4 regions of the Micromonospora sp. CNZ296 genome follow, and region 1 is predicted to be linked to each of the others. Evidence: riboswitches for the same ligand, from Rfam matches in the RefSeq annotation. Region 1 holds a riboswitch; each other region holds the start of a gene.
The links. A riboswitch is a leader RNA that binds a small molecule or an ion and turns the genes downstream of it on or off. The one in region 1 is predicted to bind cyclic di-AMP.
Positions count from the first base shown of each region.

Region 2: another riboswitch for cyclic di-AMP. It lies ahead of FB455_RS06390 (C39 family peptidase); the one in region 1 lies ahead of FB455_RS29190 (transglycosylase family protein).
Region 3: another riboswitch for cyclic di-AMP. It lies ahead of FB455_RS32540 (C40 family peptidase); the one in region 1 lies ahead of FB455_RS29190 (transglycosylase family protein).
Region 4: another riboswitch for cyclic di-AMP. It lies ahead of FB455_RS28455 (coiled-coil domain-containing protein); the one in region 1 lies ahead of FB455_RS29190 (transglycosylase family protein).

Region 1 is NZ_VISW01000023.1:84,865-90,076, reverse strand. Features, by position in the region: gene htpG (molecular chaperone HtpG) at 1-87, shown strand, start outside; gene FB455_RS29205 (SDR family oxidoreductase) at 665-1,363, opposite strand; gene FB455_RS29200 (winged helix-turn-helix transcriptional regulator) at 1,395-1,871, opposite strand; gene FB455_RS29195 (LLM class flavin-dependent oxidoreductase) at 1,918-3,480, opposite strand; cyclic di-AMP (ydaO/yuaA leader) riboswitch at 3,639-3,797, shown strand; gene FB455_RS29190 (transglycosylase family protein) at 3,796-4,455, shown strand; gene FB455_RS29185 (YbaB/EbfC family nucleoid-associated protein) at 4,644-5,093, shown strand.
Region 2 is NZ_VISW01000003.1:184,256-189,467, reverse strand. Features, by position in the region: gene FB455_RS06405 (CDP-glycerol glycerophosphotransferase family protein) at 1-1,252, shown strand, start outside; gene FB455_RS06400 (alpha/beta fold hydrolase) at 1,289-2,035, opposite strand; gene FB455_RS06390 (C39 family peptidase) at 2,501-3,355, opposite strand; cyclic di-AMP (ydaO/yuaA leader) riboswitch at 3,548-3,690, opposite strand; gene FB455_RS06385 (hypothetical protein) at 3,999-4,763, opposite strand; gene FB455_RS06380 (hypothetical protein) at 4,899-5,212, opposite strand, start outside.
Region 3 is NZ_VISW01000035.1:4,470-9,681, forward strand. Features, by position in the region: gene dcd (dCTP deaminase) at 1-543, shown strand, start outside; gene FB455_RS32540 (C40 family peptidase) at 608-1,639, opposite strand; cyclic di-AMP (ydaO/yuaA leader) riboswitch at 1,653-1,787, opposite strand; gene FB455_RS32545 (N-acetylmuramoyl-L-alanine amidase) at 2,026-4,059, shown strand; gene FB455_RS32550 (C40 family peptidase) at 4,130-5,140, opposite strand.
Region 4 is NZ_VISW01000022.1:42,363-47,574, reverse strand. Features, by position in the region: gene FB455_RS28480 (hypothetical protein) at 1-681, opposite strand, end outside; gene FB455_RS28475 (heavy-metal-associated domain-containing protein) at 718-924, opposite strand; gene FB455_RS28470 (metal-sensitive transcriptional regulator) at 1,005-1,304, shown strand; gene FB455_RS28465 (SHOCT domain-containing protein) at 1,431-1,640, shown strand; gene FB455_RS28460 (YibE/F family protein) at 1,803-3,077, shown strand; cyclic di-AMP (ydaO/yuaA leader) riboswitch at 3,232-3,362, shown strand; gene FB455_RS28455 (coiled-coil domain-containing protein) at 3,367-4,395, shown strand; gene FB455_RS28450 (carbonic anhydrase) at 4,455-5,108, opposite strand.

The DNA of each region.
Region 1 (5,212 bases):
ATGGCGCTGCTGGCCGAGGGCGGCGAGCTGGCCGACCCGGCCCGGTTCACCCGGATCCTCGCCGACCGCCTGGCCCGCGGCCTGTAGCCCCACCCCGACCCGGTTCGCCCGACCCGCCCCGGCGGGCCGGCGTGATCGACTCCATGCCGCCGAGGTGGCGGTATCGGCATGCCACCGATACCGCCACCTCGCCGAGCCGGTGTCGACCCCGCTCGGAAGTCGATGGTCGGGCGGGTGTCGGGTCAGTTGCGTGGATCCACTCCAGCTCGCCGAAGTGGTGGTATCGGACGGGCTCTGACCCCGCCATTTCGCCGAACTGGTGTTGATCACGGTGGGTCTCCCAGACTTGGGACGAGCGATCCCATCTGGAGGGATGCTCGGGACGCTAGGGGCTTCCGCCCGCGTCGGCAGGGCTGCCCGGGTGCACAGGTGTGGGTCGGTGTGGATGGGGCGGAGCGCCGCGCGGCGGGCACCGGCTGAATGTCAGGCTCTTGTCGACGGCTGTTGATCGACTGTGCCCGGGCGGTAGTCGTGGGAGCTTGGGTGTCCCAGAGTGGGGGAGGCTGGTCCCAGATGGAGGGACCTCAGGCGGTTGTCGTGGCAGCCGATTGATCGACACCCGGCTCGCCGATGTGACGCCGCCGCCTCGGCGAGGCGGGTCGGCTCAGGGGAGCGCGGGGTAGAGCGCGGCCACACCGCCGGACAGTCCGGCCTGGACCCGGCGCGCCACGTCGTCGGCGAGGATCTCGTAGCTGTCGGACTCGATGCCGTCGGCCGCGAGCCGGGCGACGTCGGCCGGGTGGGCCTTCGGGCCGGGTACGGCGGCGGCCATCTCGGTGTCCATGTAGCCCACGTGCAGGCCCGCGACGCGGACGCCCCGGCCGGCCAGCTCCAGGCGCAGGGCGTTCGTCATCGACCACTCGGCGGCCTTCGCCGCGCCGTACGCGCCGACGCCGGGGAACGTGAACCAGGACAGCGCCGACAGCACGTTCAGGATCGTGCCGCCGCCGTTGGCCACGATCTGCGGCGCGAACGCCCGTACCACCGACAGCGTGCCGAGGTAGTGCGTCTCCATCTCCAGCCGGATCTGCGCGAGGTCGCCGTCGAGCAGGTCGGTGCCGGTGCTCACGCCGGCGCTGTTGACCAGCAGCGTCACGTCCCCGGCCCGCTGCGCGGCGGCGGCCACCGACTCGGGGTCGGTGATGTCGAGGCGTACCGGGGTGACTCCGGGCAGGTCCACGGTGTCCGGGTTGCGGGCGCCGGCCCAGACGGTGGCGCCGCGTGCGACGAGTTCGGCGGCCAGGTGCCGGCCGAAGCCGCGGTTGGCGCCGGTGACCAGGGCGGTGCTTCCAGCGATCTTCATGTCTCGCTCCGAGGTGTGGAGAAGGGAGGGGTCAGGCGGACAGCAGGCCCGGACCGGGCAGGACGGCCAGCTCGCCGGGGGGTACGTCGTGCCCCGCGCCGCAGCGCAGCCGGGCGTGCACCGCGGCGCCGCACTCCTCGTGGGCCACCCGCACCGCCGGGCCCGCCTCGTCGGCGGCGTACGTGTCGCCCCACTGCCGCAGCGCGACGAGCACCGGGATCAGGTCGCTTCCCTTCGCAGTGAGCACGTACTCGTCGCGGGTGCGCTGCCCGGGCTCCCGGTAGGGACGCCGGTCGAGCAGCCCGTCGGCGACGAGCTGCTTGAGGCGTGCGGCGGCCACCGGCTCGCTGACGCCGACCCGCCGGGCGAAGTCGTCGAAGCGGCGGGTGCCGAACGACGCCTCCCGCAGCAGGAGCAGCGTGGTGCGGTTGCCGACCACCTCCAGCGCCCGGGCGATCGAGCAGTTGGCGGTGGACCAGGAGTCACGCTGCGCAAGGAGGTCCGTCATGGCGTCGACGGTACCCCCTGACTTAAGAAAGCAGAAGTCAGCTACCTCACAGCTGGCCGGGGAAGAACCCGTGCCGGGCCAGCGGCTCGACGATCTGGTGCTCCTCGTACGACAGGTGCGACAGCAGCGTGTCGGTGAGCAGGTCCACCGCCTCCTGGAGCTGCGTGAAGTCGCCGGGCCGCCGGACCAGCTCCACGAGCGCCCGGTCGACGCTCTCCACCACCCCGTGGATCACCACGTGCTCCTCCTCGAGGCGGTCCAGCACCGCGGCCAGCCCGGCCTCTGAGCGGCGCAGGTGCGGGAAGACCGAGGCGTCCTCCAGCCCGTGGTGCTGGGTGACCATCGTGCAGTAGGCCGCGCAGTACGCCCCGAGCGTCCAGTTGTTCTGCCGCATGGTCATCTCGTTGAGCGCGGCCCGCGCCCGGCCCGGCGAGACCGAGCCCTGCTTGACCTGTTCCAGCAGGTCGCGCACCTGGGCCAGCTCCTGGCGCAGATGGTCGTGCACGTCCACCAGGTGCTGCCCGGCGGCCTGTCCCCGGGCCGGGTAGACGTGTCCGGCCGGCGGCGGCGGGGCGCTCGGGCGGGTGGACTCGTCCCACGGGCGGCGCGCGCTCAGGCGTACCCCCGGGTCGGGGGTGGGGGTGACGCCGAGCGTGCTCGGGCCGCCGGCGGTGGTCGGCTCGTCGGCGGCCTCCCGGGCGCCGCCGGCGGGCGTGGCGCGCTCGGCGGCGACCAGTTCCCGGACCGCGGGGGCCACCTCCTGGCCGAAGATCTGGATCGCGCGCGGCTCGTCGCTGCTGAGGATGAACGTGGTGATGCCGTGCTCCAGGGTGAGCCCGGCCAGTTCCTCCACCCACTGCTCCGGCGGCCCGGTCAGGAAACCGGCCGACGAGCGGGCGAACGTGCCGGTCACGTTGAGCATGCGGCGGATCGCGGCCGGGTCGCGCCCGGCGGCCCGGGCGCCCTCGTCCACGAGCGCGTTCAGGGCGGGCAGCTCGTCGGGGCCCTTGGGCAGGTACGACAGGGACGGCAGCCAGCCGTCCGCGGCGCGGCCCACCAGGCGCAGCATGCGCGGCTTGTAGGCGCCGACCCAGATGCCGACCGGATGCGCGGGCGCCGGGCCGCGCTTGGCGCCGACCACCCGGTAGTGCTCGCCGTCGACACGGATCATGCCGCGGCTGCCGGTGTCCCAGACCTCGCGGATCACCCGGATCGCCTCGTCGAGGGCGTCGACGGCGGCGCCGGGGGACAGGCGCCGCCCGCCCGCCGCCTCGATCGCGTCCCAGAACGCGCCCGCGCCGAGTCCCAGCTCGACCCGGCCGCCGGTGAGCAGATCCAGGCTGGCGACGCTGCGGGCCAGTACCACCGGCTGGCGCAACGGCAGGTTGAGGACGTTTCCGGCCAGGCGGATGCGTTCGGTCGCCGCGGCCACGTAGGACATCAGCGTCCAGGTGTCCAGGAAGCCCGGCTGGTAGGGATGGTCCTGGAACGTGACCAGGTCCAGCCCGACCTGCTCGCACAGCCGGGCCAGCGCCACGACCTGGTCGGGCTGCCCGGCGGCGGGGGTGATGAAGCCGCCGAAGGTCAGCTCGTGTCCGTGATCGGTCATCCGTCAAGCCCTCCCGTGATCTTGCCTGGCCCTGCCACCGTAGCGCCGCCGCCGGTAGCCCGGCCGGGTGAAGAGCGTCACAAGAAGTGGACGATTGTCACAAATCGCTCCTAGCGTCGGTTTCGTTCGCAGACGCGGACACCGCGGGCCGGAAACGCCAAATCCCGCCGCCGTCCCCGGTAACCGGACCTCGCGCGGGAGCGGGGGAACCACACGTTCCACGGTGCATCGTCACCTCGGGGTGAAGCCGCCACCGGCGGCCGGGCTCCTCGGCCCGAACCCGACAGCTCACCTCGTCGGCGTGGAGGAATCCACATGGCAACTGAATACTCTGCCCGAAGCCGCCGTACCGCCCTCGGAGCGGTCCTGGCCGGCGCCGCCGTCGGCGCCGCGACCCTGTTCGGCCCGGCCGCTCCGGCCAGCGCGGGCGTCAACTGGGACGCGGTCGCGCGCTGCGAGTCGGGCGGCAACTGGAAGATCAACACCGGTAACGGCTACTACGGCGGGCTCCAGTTCTCCCGCGCCACCTGGAACGGCTACGGCGGCAAGAAGTACGCCGCGCGCGCAGACCTGGCCAGCCGGTCCGAGCAGATCGCCGTCGCGGAGAAGGTGCGGCGCGGCCAGGGCATCGGCGCGTGGCCGGTCTGCGGCAAGAAGGGCGGCTCGGCGAGCGCGGCGACCCGGTCCGAGCGGGCCACCACAAAGGCGGCCCCGAAGCGGGCCGCCACGCGCAAGGCCGCGCCGGAGCGGGCGGCCACCCGCAGGGCCGCGCCCGAGCGCGCCACGACGACGGTGGCGCCGCAGCCGTCGTCCGGCGCCGGGACGTACCTGGTCCGGCGTGGGGACACGCTGTCGGAGATCGCCGTGACGCAGCGCGTCGACGGCGGCTGGCGCGCCCTGCACGAGCGCAACCGCGCAGTGGTCGGCGACGACCCCGGCCTGATCTTCCCCGGTCAGCGGCTGCGGCTGCGCTGACAGCGGTCCGAGAACGCCCGGCCGGGTCGCCCCGGCCGGGCGTTCGCCCCGTCCGCGACACGCCGCGTCGACGGTGTCCGGCCTGCTCCCGGCGTCCGGGAGACGGTCCGCGACGGCGGTGACCGCGATTCGTCGGAGCCGGTTGCTAGTGTCACGATGCTCGGCTAAGACGTGAAGAAAGCGCGGATATGACCAACGACCCGTTCTCGGCGGCCGCGAGCATCGACGAGCTGCTGACCCGCACGCAGCAGGCGCTCACCGCGATGCGCTCCCGGGCCTCGGCGCACGCCGACGGCGAGCCCGGCGACCTGCTGCGCGCCGAGGGCACGGCCGCCGGCGGCCGGGTCCGCGCGGTCGCCGTCCAGGGTGGCCGGCTGGATTCCGTGACGATCGACCCGGAGCTGGCCGGCGAGCCCCTCGACGTCCTCTGCGGACACTTCGTCACCGCCGCCAACGCCGCGCTGTCCGAGCTGGACGCCCGGGTCAGCGCGTCGGCGCGGGCCGACGCCGACGCGCTCGCCGCCCGGCTCGGCAGCATGGGCGACCAGGCCGAGCTGTTCGGCCGCGCGATGCACGAGGCGGCCGCGCGGATCCACCGCGACCGCGGCACCGCGTCCCAGGGCGCGCGCCGGGCCTGACACGGCGAAATGGCCGGCCCGACACGGCGGGACGCCGGGCCTGACACGGCGGGACGCCGGGCCTGACACGGCGGGACGCCGGGCCTGACACGGCGAGGCGGCCGGCCGCCGGGAGGACG
Region 2 (5,212 bases), on a different contig from region 1:
CGCCGCCCTGACGCTGCCCGCGTGGACGGCGCTGGTCGCCGCGCTGCTCGTCGGCGCCGGATGCGGGGCGGTCGCGCTGGACCTCGCCCGGCGCCGGTTCCGGCCGCCCGCCGGAGGCGGCCCGGTCGGCCGGGCACTGCGCCGCCACCAGCCCGAGTTCGTGCTGCACTTCTCCGCGCCGCCCGGCTCGGAGTACCAGGTCACCATGTGGCTGCCGTACCTGGAACGGATCGGCCGCCCGTTCGTGGTGGTGCTGCGCGAGCCGGAGCTCCTGCCCGCGGTGGCCGCCGCCACCCGCGCGCCGGTGGTCCTCTGCCCCACGCTGAAGGCGCTCGACGAGGCGCTGGTGCCCAGCCTGCGGGTCGCGTTCTACGTCAACCACGGCGCGAAGAACGCCCACCTGATCCGGTTCAACCAGCTCACCCACGTGCAGCTGCACCACGGCGACAGCGACAAGGCCCCCAGCGCCAACCCGGTCTCGGCCATCTTCGACAAGATCTTCGTGGCCGGGCAGGCCGCGATCGACAGGTACGCCCGCGCCGGCGTGGAGATCCCCGCCGACAAGTTCGTCGTGGTCGGCCGGCCCCAGGTCGAGGCGATCGAGGTACGCCGGGAGCCGGTCACCTCGCCGGCGCACCCCACGGTCCTCTACACCCCGACCTGGACCGGGCACCACGCCGACGCGAACTACTGCTCGCTGCCGGTGGCCGAGACGCTGATCCGCCGGTTGATCGACAGGGGCGCCGCGGTGATCCTGCGCGCCCACCCGTACACCGGCAAGAACCCGGCCTCGGCCCGCCAGCTCGCCCGGCTCACCGAACTGCTCGCCGCGGACCGGGCGAAGACCGGCCGGCCGCACCTGTGGGGCGCCGCCGCGGCCCGCGAGCTGACGCTCACCGAGTGCGTCAACCGCGCCGACGCGCTGGTCTCCGACGTGTCAGGGGTCATCTCCGACTGGCTCTACTCCGGCAAGCCGTACGCGGTCACCGACACCGGCGCCGACGGCGAGCACTTCGTCGAGCGGTTCCCGCTCGCGGCGTCCGGCTACGTGCTGCGGCGTGACATGTCCAACGTGGACGAGGTGCTCACCGACCTGCTGGACGCCGACCCGAAGGCGGCGCAGCGCTGGACGGCGCGGACCCGCTACCTGGGCGACTTCCCCGCCGACGCCTACGCCGAGGCGTTCCTGTCCGCCGCCCGCCGCGAGCTGGAACCCGACTGGGCGGTCCCGGCGCCGCGCGCGGCCGGCTAGAAACGCGGGCGGCCCGTCGCGGGCCGGCTCGCCCGCTCAGAGGTACGGGTCGAGCAGGGCGAGCACCGCCTCCGGGTCCTCGACGTGCGCGTTGTGGCCCAGCCCGGGCAGCGTGGCCACCGGCACGCCCAGTTCCTTGAGCTGCGCGTCGGTCACCATCGGGTCCAGCTCGCCCCGGGCCAGCAGCACCGGCACGTCGGTGGCGGCCAGCAGCACCGGCAGCCGGGGCTCCCCGACCGCGAACGCCGCCGGGTCCATGGCGAGCCGCCAGCGGCCGTCCTCCCGCCGCAGCCCCGCCTCCACCACCGGATGGTCCGGGGCGAACAGCCCGGCGAGCCCGGACACGCGCAGGTAGCGGCGGGCCGCCTCGTCACGGGTGGCGAACCAGGTGACCGGCCGGGCGGCCAGTTCCGCCGACTTCGCCAGCTCGGCCGGGGACCAGACCGCCTTGATGCCGAGCCCGACCACCGCGTCGACCGGAAGCCCTCGCTGCCGGGCCGCGAGCGCCAGCGCCACCACCCCGCCGAGCGAGTGCCCGAGCAGCACCAGCCGGTCCTCGGGGCCGAGCCGGACCGGGCCGAGCCCGTCGACCACGCGCTGGGCCAGGGCCTCGAACGAGTAGCCGTCGAGCGGCGGCGACCAGCCGTGACCCGCCAGGTCGGGGGCGAGCCAGCGGCCGGGCCAGCGGCGTTCCAGCAGCGGCGCCCAGGGCAGCCACACCTCGCCTGTGGCACCCATGCCGTGCAGGAGAATCAGGTGCCGCTTCCCCGTCGCATCGCCCATTGGCGCAGTCTGCCACCGCCCGCCCCGGACACGCGAGACCGAACCCGCCGACCCGCCCCACCCTGACGCCCCCACGCCCCACGCCGCTCGCCCTCGCCCCCGCCCCGTCCTCGCCCCCGCCCCGTCCTCGCCCCCGCGCGCCGCCCTCGCCCCGGCTCCGGCCGCCCACACTCCGCCCTCGCCGTCGATCTTGGAGTTGTGGCACCTTCCATAGCGGGTGAGCCGGACAAACTGGGCGCCACAAGTCCAAGATCGGCGCGCCAAGGCCGCATGAGGGCCGCGCCAGGGCCGGGCGGGGCGAGGGCGAGGGGCGAGCGCGGACCAGCCGCCGGGCCACCTGCGGGGCCACCAGCGCCACGAAGTCGACGGCGCCGACCTGGGCGGTGACGGACGGGGGCGAGGGAGGGCGGGACGGGGAAGGCCGGCACCCCGGGTGGGGTGCCGGCCTTCGGGCGTGCGGGACGGTCAGGCGGAGTAGCCGCGGCTGGCGATCCAGTGCGCCAGGTCGATCGTGGTGATCCAGTACGAGGGCAGCGACGGGTCGGCCGAGTCGGCGATCCGTACGGTCCGGCCGTCGTCCTTGTAGCCGACCACCGCGACGTAGTGGCCACCAGGGAACGAGTGCCAGCCGCCGTTGGTGTCGGTGGCCGTACCGGCGACGTTCGCGACGACCCCGCGGCCGTTGCTGATCGCCTCGACCACGTCGGCCTGGAGGCGGTCCATCTGCGCCGGGGTGGCCGAGCCGGGAATCATGCGGGTCCGGTACGGGTTGCCCTTGACCTGCTGGTTGAGCACCCGAGTGGTGTCCTCGGCCGAGTTGGTGCCCATCTCGGTGGTGCCGAGGGGGCCGGCGAGCGCGTCCTGGCTGCGCTCGACGCCGGCGGCGCTGAGCGCGTTGCGCACGGCGGCCGGGCCGCAGTAGAAGTAGTTGATCTGGGCCTGGTAGTCGTAGTCGAGCGACTTGCTCGACGGCGGCTTCGGCTTGGCCTTGGGCGTGGTGTCCGGGTCGGCCGTGACCTTGGCCGACGGGGAGGCGCTCGGCGACGCGCTGGGCGAGGCGGAGGCGCTGGGCGACGCCTGCGGTACGGCGATGCGGGCCTCGCTGCGGCTGGCGGGCTGCTCGCCGAGGCGGGCGGCGCCGAGGTCGGCGACCGCGGCGGTGTTCTCCTGGACCGGGGCGTCGTCACCCGCGGTGGCGACGGTGCCGGCGCCGGCGGCCAGCACGAGCGCGGCGGCCGATCCGGCGATGATCTGGTACGGGCGTTCAGTGACGATCCGTCGCAGCTGACGCTTCAGGTGGTGCTTCACGAAATCCTCCACGGGGCGTGAGCGGCACACGCCGGCCCGGCACGCGGAGGAACTCACACGTGCTGGCGGGGCCGGATGGCCGGGGGATCGGGAACGCCCGTGATGCCGGGCGCCCAGAGGGCGGTTGCCGGTCGCGCGTCAGGCGCGCGCGGGCACCGCTTCGCCGTGGAGGCGGGGGGACGATCGAGGGGTGGGCACGCGGGGTACTCCTTCCGTGGCCGCCGACCGGGTTAGCTGACGGATTCGGGCGGGAAGTACGCCCTACCGCGGGCCGTGGGCTCGCGGATTCACCCCGATGGTGCTCATGGGTCCCCGGTTCGTGGAACACGATTAGGCGGGTCGGTGCGGCGTCGCCGTCGGCGATCGATTACCGCATCGGACGCGCCGACACTACCGGTGGGTATGCCCCCTGCCAAGCGCTCCCACCTGCGTAAACGTGATCCGTGGTAACGGATTTCGGAACACCCGGTTACTGACTTCACTCAATGGGACAAGCAGTTTCGACGGCGCCCGGTGGCGGAAAGCGGACAGACGGCGACCACCCGGCCGACAATCGCGATACTCGATGACCCGTTCTGCGCCCGGCGCCCGTTTCGGTGAACCGGGTGACCGGGCTCACCACGTTCCGGGTAACGATTCGGTCGAGACGGCCGTCTCAGCCGACCCGGGCCGGGCGCCAGCGGGCGTTACGGACCGACGCGGGCACCGGCTGGGCGCTCGGCGTCGCGCTCCGGTACGCCGGGGCGGGCCGCAGCGCCACTGTGGCCGCGTACGCCTCGGCGGCGAGTGTCCGGGCGGCCTCGGCGGCCAGTTCCGCGTCCCGCCAGGCTGCCCGCTCCCGCGCGGCGGCGCTCTCCCATCCGGACCGGCGCCCGTCCCTGACGGTGCGGGCCAGCACGATCTCCTGCTCGGCCGGGTGCCGGCGCGGATCCCACCCGTTGCGGCGCGCCAGCACGTCGGCGAGCTGACGGGCGGTCAGGTCGCCCCGCCAGTGCGCCGTCATGGCGGCGTGGCGCAGCCAGCGCTCCCGGGCCGCGTACTCCGCAGGGGTTTGTGGCGTGCGCGGCGCGGCCAGCGCGGCGGCGCCGGCGAGGCGGCGGGCGGCGGCATCCGCCTCGTCGTACGCGGCCCAGGCCCGGTCCGCCTCGTCCTGCGCGGCCAGCCACTGCTCCCGGCGGCGACGGGCCGTCTGGGCGGCCCCGGCGGCGGCCACCGCCACCTCCTCGGCGTACCGGGTCAGGTCGTCGCGGCGGGCGGCGTCGGCGTCGGGCGGCTCGGGGGCGGTCTCCGGCGCGGGGTCGCGTTCGGGCCGGGCGACGAGCGCGGCGAGCAGGCCCAAGGCGAGCAGCAGGAGGAAGGACCAGATGGCGGCGGCCTCGGGCACGGAGGTGAGGAAGTGGTACAGAGCGGTCTGCGACATGGTCGGCACCTCACGGGAAGGACCTGGCGGGAGGACCCGCACGACCTCGCCGGGGCGGGCCGGTGAAGAGCCGCCGGGGCGGGTGCGGGGATGACGTGCGGTGGGTGCGGAGAACGGGCGCGGCCCGTGAGCGGGTCAGCGGGCGGGCGGTGCCCGCGGGCCGGCCGGTGCGACGGCCCGTCCGGCCGGGACCGGCTCCACGACGGCCGGGGCGGCCGCCCGGGGCGCGGGCGCCGGAACCCCGGCGGGAGCGGCCTGCCGCTCGGCCTCCGGCCGCGTCGCGGTCGAGGCGCCGGTGACCGTGCACGTCGAGGCGGCGACCGCCGGAGCCGGGGCGGCAGCGGCGACACCGGCCGGCAGCGTGGCGGCGCCGAACGAACAGGCGACGACCACGGCGAGACTGGCGAGCATCCGGGCGGTCCAGCGCGCCACCCACCACACGGGGCAGG
Region 3 (5,212 bases), on a different contig from region 1:
AAGGCCGGCACGCTCGCGCTGGAGCCCTTCGAGCCCACGCTGGTGCAGCCGTCGAGCATCGACGTACGCCTGGACCGGCTGTTCCGGGTCTTCAACAACCACCTCTACACGCACATCGACCCGTCGATCCAGCAGGACGACCTGACCTCGATGGTGGAGGTGCCGGAGGGGCAGCCGTTCGTGCTGCACCCGGGCGAGTTCGTGCTCGCCTCCACCCTTGAGGTGATCTCGCTGGGTGACCAGCTCGCCGGCCGGCTGGAGGGCAAGTCGAGCCTCGGGCGGCTGGGGCTGCTGACCCACTCGACCGCCGGCTTCATCGACCCGGGTTTCTCCGGTCACGTCACGCTGGAGCTGTCGAACGTGGCGAACCTGCCGATCACGCTCTGGCCGGGCATGAAGATCGGCCAGCTCTGCATCTTCCGGCTCTCCTCGCCGGCCGAGCACCCGTACGGCTCGGCCGTCTACGGGTCGCGTTACCAGGGGCAGCGCGGACCGACGCCGAGCCGATCCTGGCAGAGCTGGCGCACCTGGCCGACCCGCTGACGGCGCCCACAGTTGTTAATAGGGGCCCCCTCCTCTACCGGAGGCGTTAAGAGGGGGCCCTTCCTTACACCCGGCCGTAGCTGTTGATGTCGCCGTCGTCGACCCGCTTCATGGTGATCGGCTTGCCGGACTGGGAGGCGTGCACCACCCAGCCGTCGCCCACGTACATCGCCACGTGGTGCAGGTCGCTGTAGTAGAAGACGAGGTCACCGGCGCGCAGCTCGGCCCGGCTCACCCGCTTCGTCATGCCGTGCTGCTGGCGCGCGTTGTGCGGCAGCGAGACACCGCCCTTGGCCCAGGCCGCCATGGTCAGGCCCGAGCAGTCGAAGTGATCCGGCCCGGCCGCGCCCCACACGTAGATCTTGCCGATCTGGGCGCAGGCGAACTTGACCGCCGCTCCGGCAGCGCCACCGGGGTAACCGGCGGGGCAGGGCGCCGGGCGCAGCGGGCCGCCGCCACCGTTGCCGTACACCTTGAGCCGCAGCTTCTGCAGCCGGGCGATCTCGGCGTCGATCTGCTTCTTCTTCGCCGCGAGCTGGGCCTCGGTACGCGCCAGTCCGGCGATCATCTCGTCCAGCGGCTTCTTCTTCGCCGCCAGTTCGTCGCGCAGCGCGGCGACGGAGCGCACCTGCTCGTGCTGGCGGTGCGCGAAGCGGTCGAGCAGTTCCAGGCCGTTGACCAGGTCACCGGGTGAGCGGCTGCCCAGCAGCGCGTTGACGGTGGAGAGGTTGTCACCCTTGTAGGCGTCGGCGGCGAGTCCGCCGACCTGGCCGAGCGCGGCGTCCACCCGGGCCTGAAGGGGTGCGATCTGCCGGCCGAGCGCGTCGGCCTGCTTGCGCCGCGCGGCGAGCTGCTCGCGTACGGCGTTGACCTGTTCGATGACCGGTTCGAGTTTGTTCCAGTCGCGGTCGATCTGCGCCTCGATCTCGGCGACCGAGGGTTCGGCGTGTGCCGCCGTGGCGCCACCGGTCAGGATGACTGCGGTGCCGACGAGAGCGGCGAGGGCTGTGGTGAAGCGGGACCAGCGGGTACGCGGCACAGCCGTGGACCGGTCGACCGACCGGCTCGACGACGGCCGCGGGGCATGGAGTGCCACCGGGCGTCCGTACTCCTTCTTCCGTACCGCCTACCGGGTTAGCTGACGGATTCGGGCGGGAAGGGAGCCGCCCTACCGCATCGCTGCGGATTCACCCCAGGTACCTGGTTCCCCGGCTCGCCCGGAGGCGACTCGGCGGTGTCGGACCGTCACCGACCGGGTTGGACGGTGAGACGTGCGGCCGACGATTCACCAGAGTAGGGACCACCGTTATCGATCCGCAACTTCCAGCGCCGTGACACTCCGTACGCGATGAGGCGCCGCACCTCGGTCGGAGGTGAAATTTTCTTTCAAGGCTGATTACTCACTGGAAAGGTATTGACCCTCGCGGGTGTGCGGAGTGAGGGTGGAAACGCAGTGACCCCCATCCCTGTCCAGGAGGTTCGATGCACCTCTCCGCCCCGCCGTCGGGCAGACGGATACTGCTCGCCGCCGCAGTGGCGACAGCCACCGCGCTGGCGGCGACCGGCCCGGTGACCGCCGCGCCGGACACGTCTGCGTCCGCGAGCGACCGGCAACAACAATACGCCGCCGCCGCGGCAGAGTACGGCGTACCGCAGAACGTACTGCTCGGTGTCTCCTATCTGGAGTCCCGCTGGGACACCCACACCGGGCAGCCGAGCACCAGCGGCGGCTACGGCCCGATGCACCTGACCGACGCCGCGCACATCCTCGCCATGCCGGGCAGCGCCCACGTCGACGAGGACGAGGACCCGCGCGGCGACGACTCCCGGCCGCTGAAGCTCGACCCGGCCACCGCCGCCGCGCCGGAGCGGGAGACCCCGCTGCCGCCGGCCTCGCTCCAGACGCTCGACGCCGCCGCCGCGCTCACCGGGCTCGACGCGGGCACGCTGCGCACCGAGCCGGCCGCGAACATCCGCGGTGGCGCCGCGCTGCTGGCGTCGTACCAGAAGGCTCTGGGTGGGCCGGTCGGCGCCGGCACCGACCCGGCGGCCTGGTACGGCGCGGTGGCCCGGTACTCCGGCGCGGACACCTCGGACGCCGCGGCGGCCTTCGCCGACGAGGTCTACGACCAGCTCGGCCAGGGCGCCAGCCGCACCACCGACGACGGCCAGCGGGTCACGCTCGCCGCCACCGCCGCGAAGCCGGACCGTTCCCGCCTGGCCCGCCTGGGCCTGCGCAACGCCGAGCGGCCGGACGGGCTGGAGTGCCCGGTGCGGCTGGCCTGCGAGTGGATCCCCGCGCCGTACGAGCAGCTCAGCGACGACCCGGGCGACTACGGCAACCACGACCTGGGCGACCGGCCGAAGCAGCAGAAGATCGAGTACATCGTCATCCACGACACCGAGGGCTACTTCGGCCCGAGCGTCGACCTGGTGAAGCGGGCCGACTACCTGGGCTGGCACTACACGCTGCGCTCGGTGGACGGCTACATCGCCCAGCACATCAAGACCAAGGACGTCGGCTGGCACGCCGGCAACTGGTACGTCAACGCCAAGTCCATCGGCCTGGAGCACGAGGGCTTCGCCGGTCAGGGCACCTGGTACACCGAGGCGATGTACCGCACCTCCGCCAAGCTGGTGCGTCACCTGGCGCTGAAGCTCGGCATCCCGATGGACCGGCAGCACATCATCGGCCACGACAACGTGCCCGGCATCACCGCCGCCAACGTGGGCGGCATGCACTGGGATCCGGGACCGTACTGGGACTGGTCGCACTACTTCGACCTGATGAAGGCGCCGTTCCGCAGCACCGGCACGCCCCGTACCGGCCTGGTCACCATCGACCCGGACTTCGCCACCAACCGGCCGGCGTTCTTCGGCTGCAACCAGCAGCCGCCCGGCGTCCCGACGCCCCGGCCGCCGGCGCAGCCGTGCCCGTCGCGCGGCTCCTCGTCGGTGATCCTGCGGACCGCGCCGAGCCCGGACGCCCCGCTCGTCAACGACCTCGGGCTGCGCCCGGACGGCACGCCGGACACCATGTACATCTCCGACCACGGCGCCCGCGCCTCCGCCGGTCAGACGTACGCGCTCGCCGGCCGCCAGGGCGACTGGACGGCGATCTGGTACCTCGGTCAGAAGGCGTGGTTCCTCAACCCGGCCTCCGCGCCGACGGCCAAGTGGGCCACCGGCTTCGTCGTGACGCCGCGGCCCGGCAAGGCCACCATCCCGGTGTACGGGCGGGCCTACCCGGAGCAGGCCGCCTACCCGGACACCATCCCGTACCAGACCATCTCGCCGCTTCAGTACACGTTCGCCGCCGGCCAGCGGTACGCGGTGGGCGGGGTGCTGCCCGGCGAGTACTACCGGGCGGTCTCGTTCGACGGTTCGGCACCGGGTGACCGGACCGTGGTCCGCGGCGAGAACCGCTACGTGCAGGTCCAGTTCGGTCACCGGATCATGTTCGTGAACCTGGACGACGTGCTGATCCTGCCGTCCCCGGTCGGCGCGCCGCGCTGACCCGGCACCGCACACGGGAAGGCCCCCGGTCCGCGTGGACCGGGGGCCTTCTCGCTGCCCGGGTTCCGGGTCAGGCGACCCGGACGAAGCCGGCGATCGGCATCGTGCTGATGCTCGACACCTGGACCGGTTTGCCGGTACGTGGCGCGTGCACCATCACCCCGTTGCCGAGATAGAGCCCGACGTGGTGCAGGTCGGAGCCGAAGAACACCAGGTCACCGGGGCGGGCCTCGGAGCGGGAGATCCTGCGGCCCTCGTTCCACTGCGCGCCGGTGAAGTGGGTCAGCGAGATGCCCGCCGCCTTGTACGCGTACTGGGTGAGACCGGAGCAGTCGAACGAGTTCGGGCCGGTGGCGCCCCACACGTACGGGTCACCGACCTGGGCGCACGCCGTCTTGATGGCGGTCCGCGCGGCGCTGCTCACCACGCCGTCGACGGCGGGGCAGCCTGCCGGGCGGATCGAGGTCACCGGCAGCATGGCGGTCAGCCGCTTGATCTCCGAGTCGATCTGCTTCTTCTTCGCCGCGAGATCGTTCTGCTGCTTGATCTCCAGCGCGATCAGCGCGTCGAGCTTCTCCTTCTGCTTGTTGTACTCGTCGCGCACCTTGAGCACACCGGCGATCTGGCGGCGCTGGTCCTCGGCGATCCGGTCCAGCATGACCAGCTGCTCGGCCAGCGCGCCCGGCTTGGAGTTCACCAGCAGCGCGCCCAGCTCCTGCGACGGGCCCTGGATGTAGTAGCGGGCCGCGATGTCGCCGACCTTGTTCATGGCGAGCGTGGAGGCCAGCTCCAGCGGCACCATCTTGTCCTTCAGCGCCTTGGACTTCTTCTGGTTGGCGCGAAGCTGCGAGCGGACCTTGTTGAACTGCTCGATGGTGGGTTCGAGCTGCTGCCACTGCTTGTCGATCTGCGCGTCGATCTCGTCCACCGACGGCGCCGCGTGCGCCGGGGCGGTCAGCATTCCGGCGCCGACCGCGGCGGCCGCGACCAGGGTGACCAGACCGTGTACCACCCGTCGGAACCCGGCCCGCCGGCCGGGTGGAGCGCTCGGGGCGTGACGTTGAGGGGGCGTGGTTGCCACCGGCACGGACTCCTTTGCAACCGACCGCCGGGCGCCTCGCGAGAGGGAAGGTCGAGGCAGACGACCCACAGC
Region 4 (5,212 bases), on a different contig from region 1:
GCCGAGGTAGGGCGCGAGGTCGGTGACCGGCCGCCCGTCACGGCTGACGGAGAGCGTGAGCCGGCTGGTGCGGCCCGGCTCCGGCGTGCCGGTCAGGGTGACCGTGTAGCCGTCGACGGTGGTGCTGGTCGCCGGTGCCGGCAGCGGCCGGGCGGTCAGCTCGCCGGGGACCGTGACGTCCAGGCCGAGGGTCAGCGGCTCGCCGCCTTCGGGGGTGAAGTCGGCGAACGCCCGCCAGACGCCGGGGCCGCCGAGCGGTGAGGCGACCCGCCAGGTGCCGTCGCCGGTCATCTCCGGATGGACGTGCCGGAACCCGGAGAGGTCCCGGCGGGCGACGATCAGGTGCATGCGCTTGTCGTGGGCCACCTCGAAGCGGGTGACCGGCGCGCCGTCCGGGCCGGTGATCCGGAAGGCGAACTGCCCGGCCGGGGCGCCGGCGGGCTGGAACGTGTAGCCGCGCTCGGAGACGAGCAGCCCGCCGGGCAGGTGCGCGGAGGCGCCGCCCGCCTGGCTCTCGTCACCGTGGCCGGTGTCGCCGGCCCCGTGGTCGCTGTCGGTGTCGTCGTGTCGGGTCTCGGCGGCCGGGGCGACGGGATCGGTCAGGTTGCCGATCCCGTACGCCGCGCCGAACACCGCCACGAGGCCGAGCGCGAAGCCGCTGAGCTTCGTCGCCGTGTTCATGGTGTCTCCTCGGTTGTCGCGGGTCCGCCGGACCCGTCACACACCGACGAGGTCGTAACCGGCCTCGTCGACCGCCGCGCGGACCGTGTCCACGTCCAGCGGGTTCTGACTGGTGACGGTGACCCGGCCGCCGGCCAGGTCGACCTGGACGTCGGTGACGCCCGGAAGTGCGCTCAGCTCGGTGCTCACCGAGTTGACGCAGTGCCCGCAGGTCATGCCGTTCACCTGGTAGGTGGTCTCCATCTCGCCCTCCGATCTGATACCCCCCAGGGGTACGTCCCGAACGTTAGCATACCCCCGAGGGGTACGCTATCCTCGGTTTCATGACCGCGCCGTCCAGCCCGACCCGGGGCTACACCGCCAGCAAGGACCAACTCCTCGCCCGGCTCCGCCGGATCGAGGGCCAGGTCCGTGGCATCGAGAAGATGGTCGAGGACGACCGTTACTGCATCGACGTGCTGACCCAGATCTCGGCCATCCAGGCGGCGCTGGACAAGGTCGGCCTGGGCCTGCTCGACGGCCACGCCCGGCACTGCATGCACGAGGGCGCCGCCGAGGGCCGGGCCGACGAGATGGCGACCGAGATGATGGCCGCCGTCGGGCGCCTGATGAAGCGCGGCTGAGCGGGGACCTCCGGCCCTCAGGACCAGGGCACATCGACCCGTGCCGACGCGCCCGGGCGGACGTACCGTCGAAGTGGCGGGCAGGCCGGACCGGCGGACCCGCGGCGACGGACGGAGGGCGGCCCGATGATGTGGCAGAGCCCGATGATGGGCTGGATGTGGATCTGGTCCCTGCTGGTGCTCGGGGTGCTGGCGGGGCTCGTCTGGGCGGCCGTGCGGTGGACCGGCCCGCAGTATCTGGGCCCGACGACGGCCCGGCGCATCCTGGACGAGCGGTACGCCCGCGGCGAGATCGACGAGGACGAGTACCGGCGGCGCCGGGCGGGCCTGGCCTGACCCGAGCGGGGCGCGTCACCGGTCGCGCCGCCCGGGAGCGGCCGGCCGGGCTGTCTACCATGGCCGGGCGACGACCCGGACGTGGTCGACACGTCCGCGCCGGCCGGGTGACCAGACCGGTCCGGCGGACCAGGCGTCGCCGCGACCGTTGGGAGAGACGCCATGGGTGCCGACCACACCCGCCCCGCACCCGCCGCGCCGCCGGGCGTACGACGGCTGCTCGTCGCCGTGGTGGTGCCGCTGTTCGCGCTCACAGTGATCGCGGCGCTGGTGCTCTGGCCCGGGCAGGACCGGGAGCCGGTCGGCGGCGCTGACGTCCCCCGCTACCACGGCACCGTGACCCGGGTGGTCACCGAGCCCTGCCCGCCGACCCCGGAGGCCCCGGAGGGCGGGGGTGGCCCCTGCGGCACGGTGACGGTCACCGCCGAGCAGGGCCCGGACGCGGGCCGGCAGGTCGAGACGCCGATCCCGGCCGGGCCGGGCGCACCCCGGGTCGCGGTCGGAGACGAGGTCGTCCTGGTCGAGCTGACCGACCCGGCCGACCCGGCGGTGAAGTCCTACAACATCGCCGAGCACCAGCGCGGCACGCCGCTGATCTGGCTGATGGTGCTGTTCGCCGCCGCGATCGTGGCGTTCGGCCGGTGGCGCGGGCTCGCCGCGCTCGGCGGCCTGGTGGCCAGCTTCGCCATCCTCCTCGGCTTCGTGCTGCCGGGCATCGGCGCCGGCCAGCCGCCGCTGCTGGTCGCGATCGTGGGCGCCGCGTTGATCATGTTCGTGGTGCTCTACCTGACCCACGGGATCACCGCGCAGACGTCGGTCGCGGTGCTCGGCACGCTCGGCAGCCTGGTGGTCACCGGCGTGCTCGGCCTGCTCGCCACGTCCGCCACCCACCTGACCGGCTTCGGCAGCGAGGACGCCACCACGCTGTCCATGTTCCAGGGCGACGTGGACCTGCACGGGCTGCTGCTGGCCGGCATCATCATCGGCTCGCTGGGCGTGCTGGACGACGTCACAGTCACCCAGGCGGCCACCGTCACCGAACTGGCGCACGCCAACCCCGGACTGTCCCGGCGGCAGCTCTACCGGGCGGCGACCCGGGTCGGCCGGGCCCACATCGCATCCACCGTCAACACCATCGTGCTGGCGTACGCGGGCGCCTCGCTGCCGCTGCTGCTCCTCCTGGTTGCCGACTCCCGCCCGGTGAGTGAGATCCTCACCAGCGAGTTCCTCGCCCAGGAGATCGTCCGCAGCGCGGTGGCGACGCTCGGCCTGATCGCCGCCGTACCGCTGACGACCGGACTGGCCGCGATCGTGACCACCGCCGGGCGGCGCTCGCGCGGCGCGGAGCCGGCGCCACCCGCGGCCCGGCCGCCGGCCGGACGCGACGACGCGCTGGAGGCCCTGGGCGGCGGGAAGAGTACGGAGGCCGCATGGTGACACTCCGCAGCGTGACCATCGATTTCAAACGCGACGCTGGTCACGGTGCGCCACGGCGAAATCTCGCTATTGGTCGGCTTCCGGACGTAGATCCTCAGGAGTGCTGTCAGGTAACCTCGCTGCCGGTCACCGCCGAAGGCGCGCACCGGCGCCAGCGGTGCCGCCGCCCAATCGCCTGCGGGCGAACCGGGGAACCAGGTACATGGGGTGAATCCGCGACAGCGGTAGGGGCCACTTCCGTCCCGAACCCGTCAGCTAACCCGGTCGGCGGCCGACGGAAGGGAACACTGTGACGGCACCCCTGCGCCGCTGGCTGACACCCGTGGTGGCCGTGCTGGCCTCGCTGGCCGTGCTGGCCGGGCCGACCCCGGCGACCGCGGCCCCCACCGCGGCGGCCCCCGGCAACCCCTCGGGACACGAGGAGGACGGCGAACCGCCGCTCATCACCGAGGCGATCGACGCCGCCAACCGGGCCTTCCTCCAGGCCAAGGCGAAGCTCGCCAAGTCCCAGGACCGCCAGCGGCGGCTGGCGGCCGAGGTGAAGACGGCACAGGCCGAGCTCGAAGCGCTCAGCCCGCAGGTCAACCAGCTCGCTGCCCAGTCCTACCGGACCGGCCGGATGGGCGCGATGGCCATGCTGCTGGAGAGCAACTCACCCGACTCGTTCGTCCGCCGGGTCAACGCCCTGGACGAGCTGAACCTCCTCAACGCGCAGCGCCTGGCCGCCATCAACGCGGTCAAGACCCGCGCCGAGCAGGCCAAGATCGCGCTCGACGCCGAGGTGCGCGAGCAGGAGAAGCAGAAGAACGCGATGGAGCGCGAGAAGGTGCAGGCCGAGCGCGCGCTGAAGCTCGTCGGCGGTCTCGGCTTCACCGGCGGCCTGGTCTCCGCCACCTCACCGGTCGCCAAGATCGGCCCCGGCCGCACCGCCGACGGCGGGTGGAAGGCGGAGTCGTGCAGCGAGGACGACCCGACCACCTCGGGCTGCGTCACGCCGCGCACGCTGCACGCGTACAAGGAGGTCCGGCGCGCGGGCTTCAAGCGCTTCGTGGGCTGCTACCGGCCCGGCGGGCCGTGGGAGCACCCCAAGGGCAAGGCGTGCGACTGGTCGCTCCAGAACAGCGGCTTCGCGCCCTGGCACAACAACGACACCCGCCGGTACGGCAACGAGGTGGCCGCCTTCCTCATCCGCAACGCCGACCGGCTGGGCATCTACTACGTCATCTGGAACCGGCAGATCTGGTTCCCGGCCACCGGCTGGAGTTCGTACAGCGGACCCTCGAACCACACCGACCACGTCCACATGTCGATGCTCTGACCCGGACACCACGAGAAGGGGCCGCCCTCGGGCGGCCCCTTCTTCGTCGTCCGTGCGTATCAGCCGGCCAGCGCCGGGTCGGCGGGCGCGGCCGGGGCGGGCAGCGGGGCCGGGGCCTGCGCCACGGTCCGCACCTCGCCACCGGCGAGCCGGTACGACATGCCCACCACCGTGCACCGCCCGGCGGCCACCCGCTCGGCCAGCACGGCGGACCGGGCCAGCAGCGTCTCCACGGTCTGCGCGATGTGGACGTCGACGATGCCGTCGAGGTCCTCGACCCCCTGGCGGGCGGCGCGCAACAGGCTCGGCGAGACCGCGTCCACCACAGCGCCCAGGTGCCCGGCCGGGGCGGCGCCGGTCCGGACCCCCTCCCGGGCGGCCTGGACCGCGCCGCAGGAGTCGTGCCCGAGCACCACCACGAGCGGGGTGCCCAGCACGGTGACGGCGTACTCGACGCTGCCGAGCACCTCCGGCCCGGCGGTGTGCCCGGCGGTACGCACCACGAAGAGGTCACCGAGACCGCGGTCGAAGATGATCTCGGCGGCGAGCCGCGAGTCGGAGCAGCCGACGATCACCGCGAACGGGTGCTGGCCGTCGGCCACAGCCGCCCGGTGCCCGGCGTCCTGATTCGGATGCTGCGGGACGCCCGTGACGAACCGGTGATTACCGGCACGCAGTTCGGTCAGTGCCTGCTCCGGGGTGCTCGGCGTCATGTCCCTCACCTCGTCTACCTGGGGAACCACCAGGCCGAACGGCCTCGCGACCCACGGTCACACGCACCTGGGGGCACGTCAAGATTCGTGATACGCATTTCATA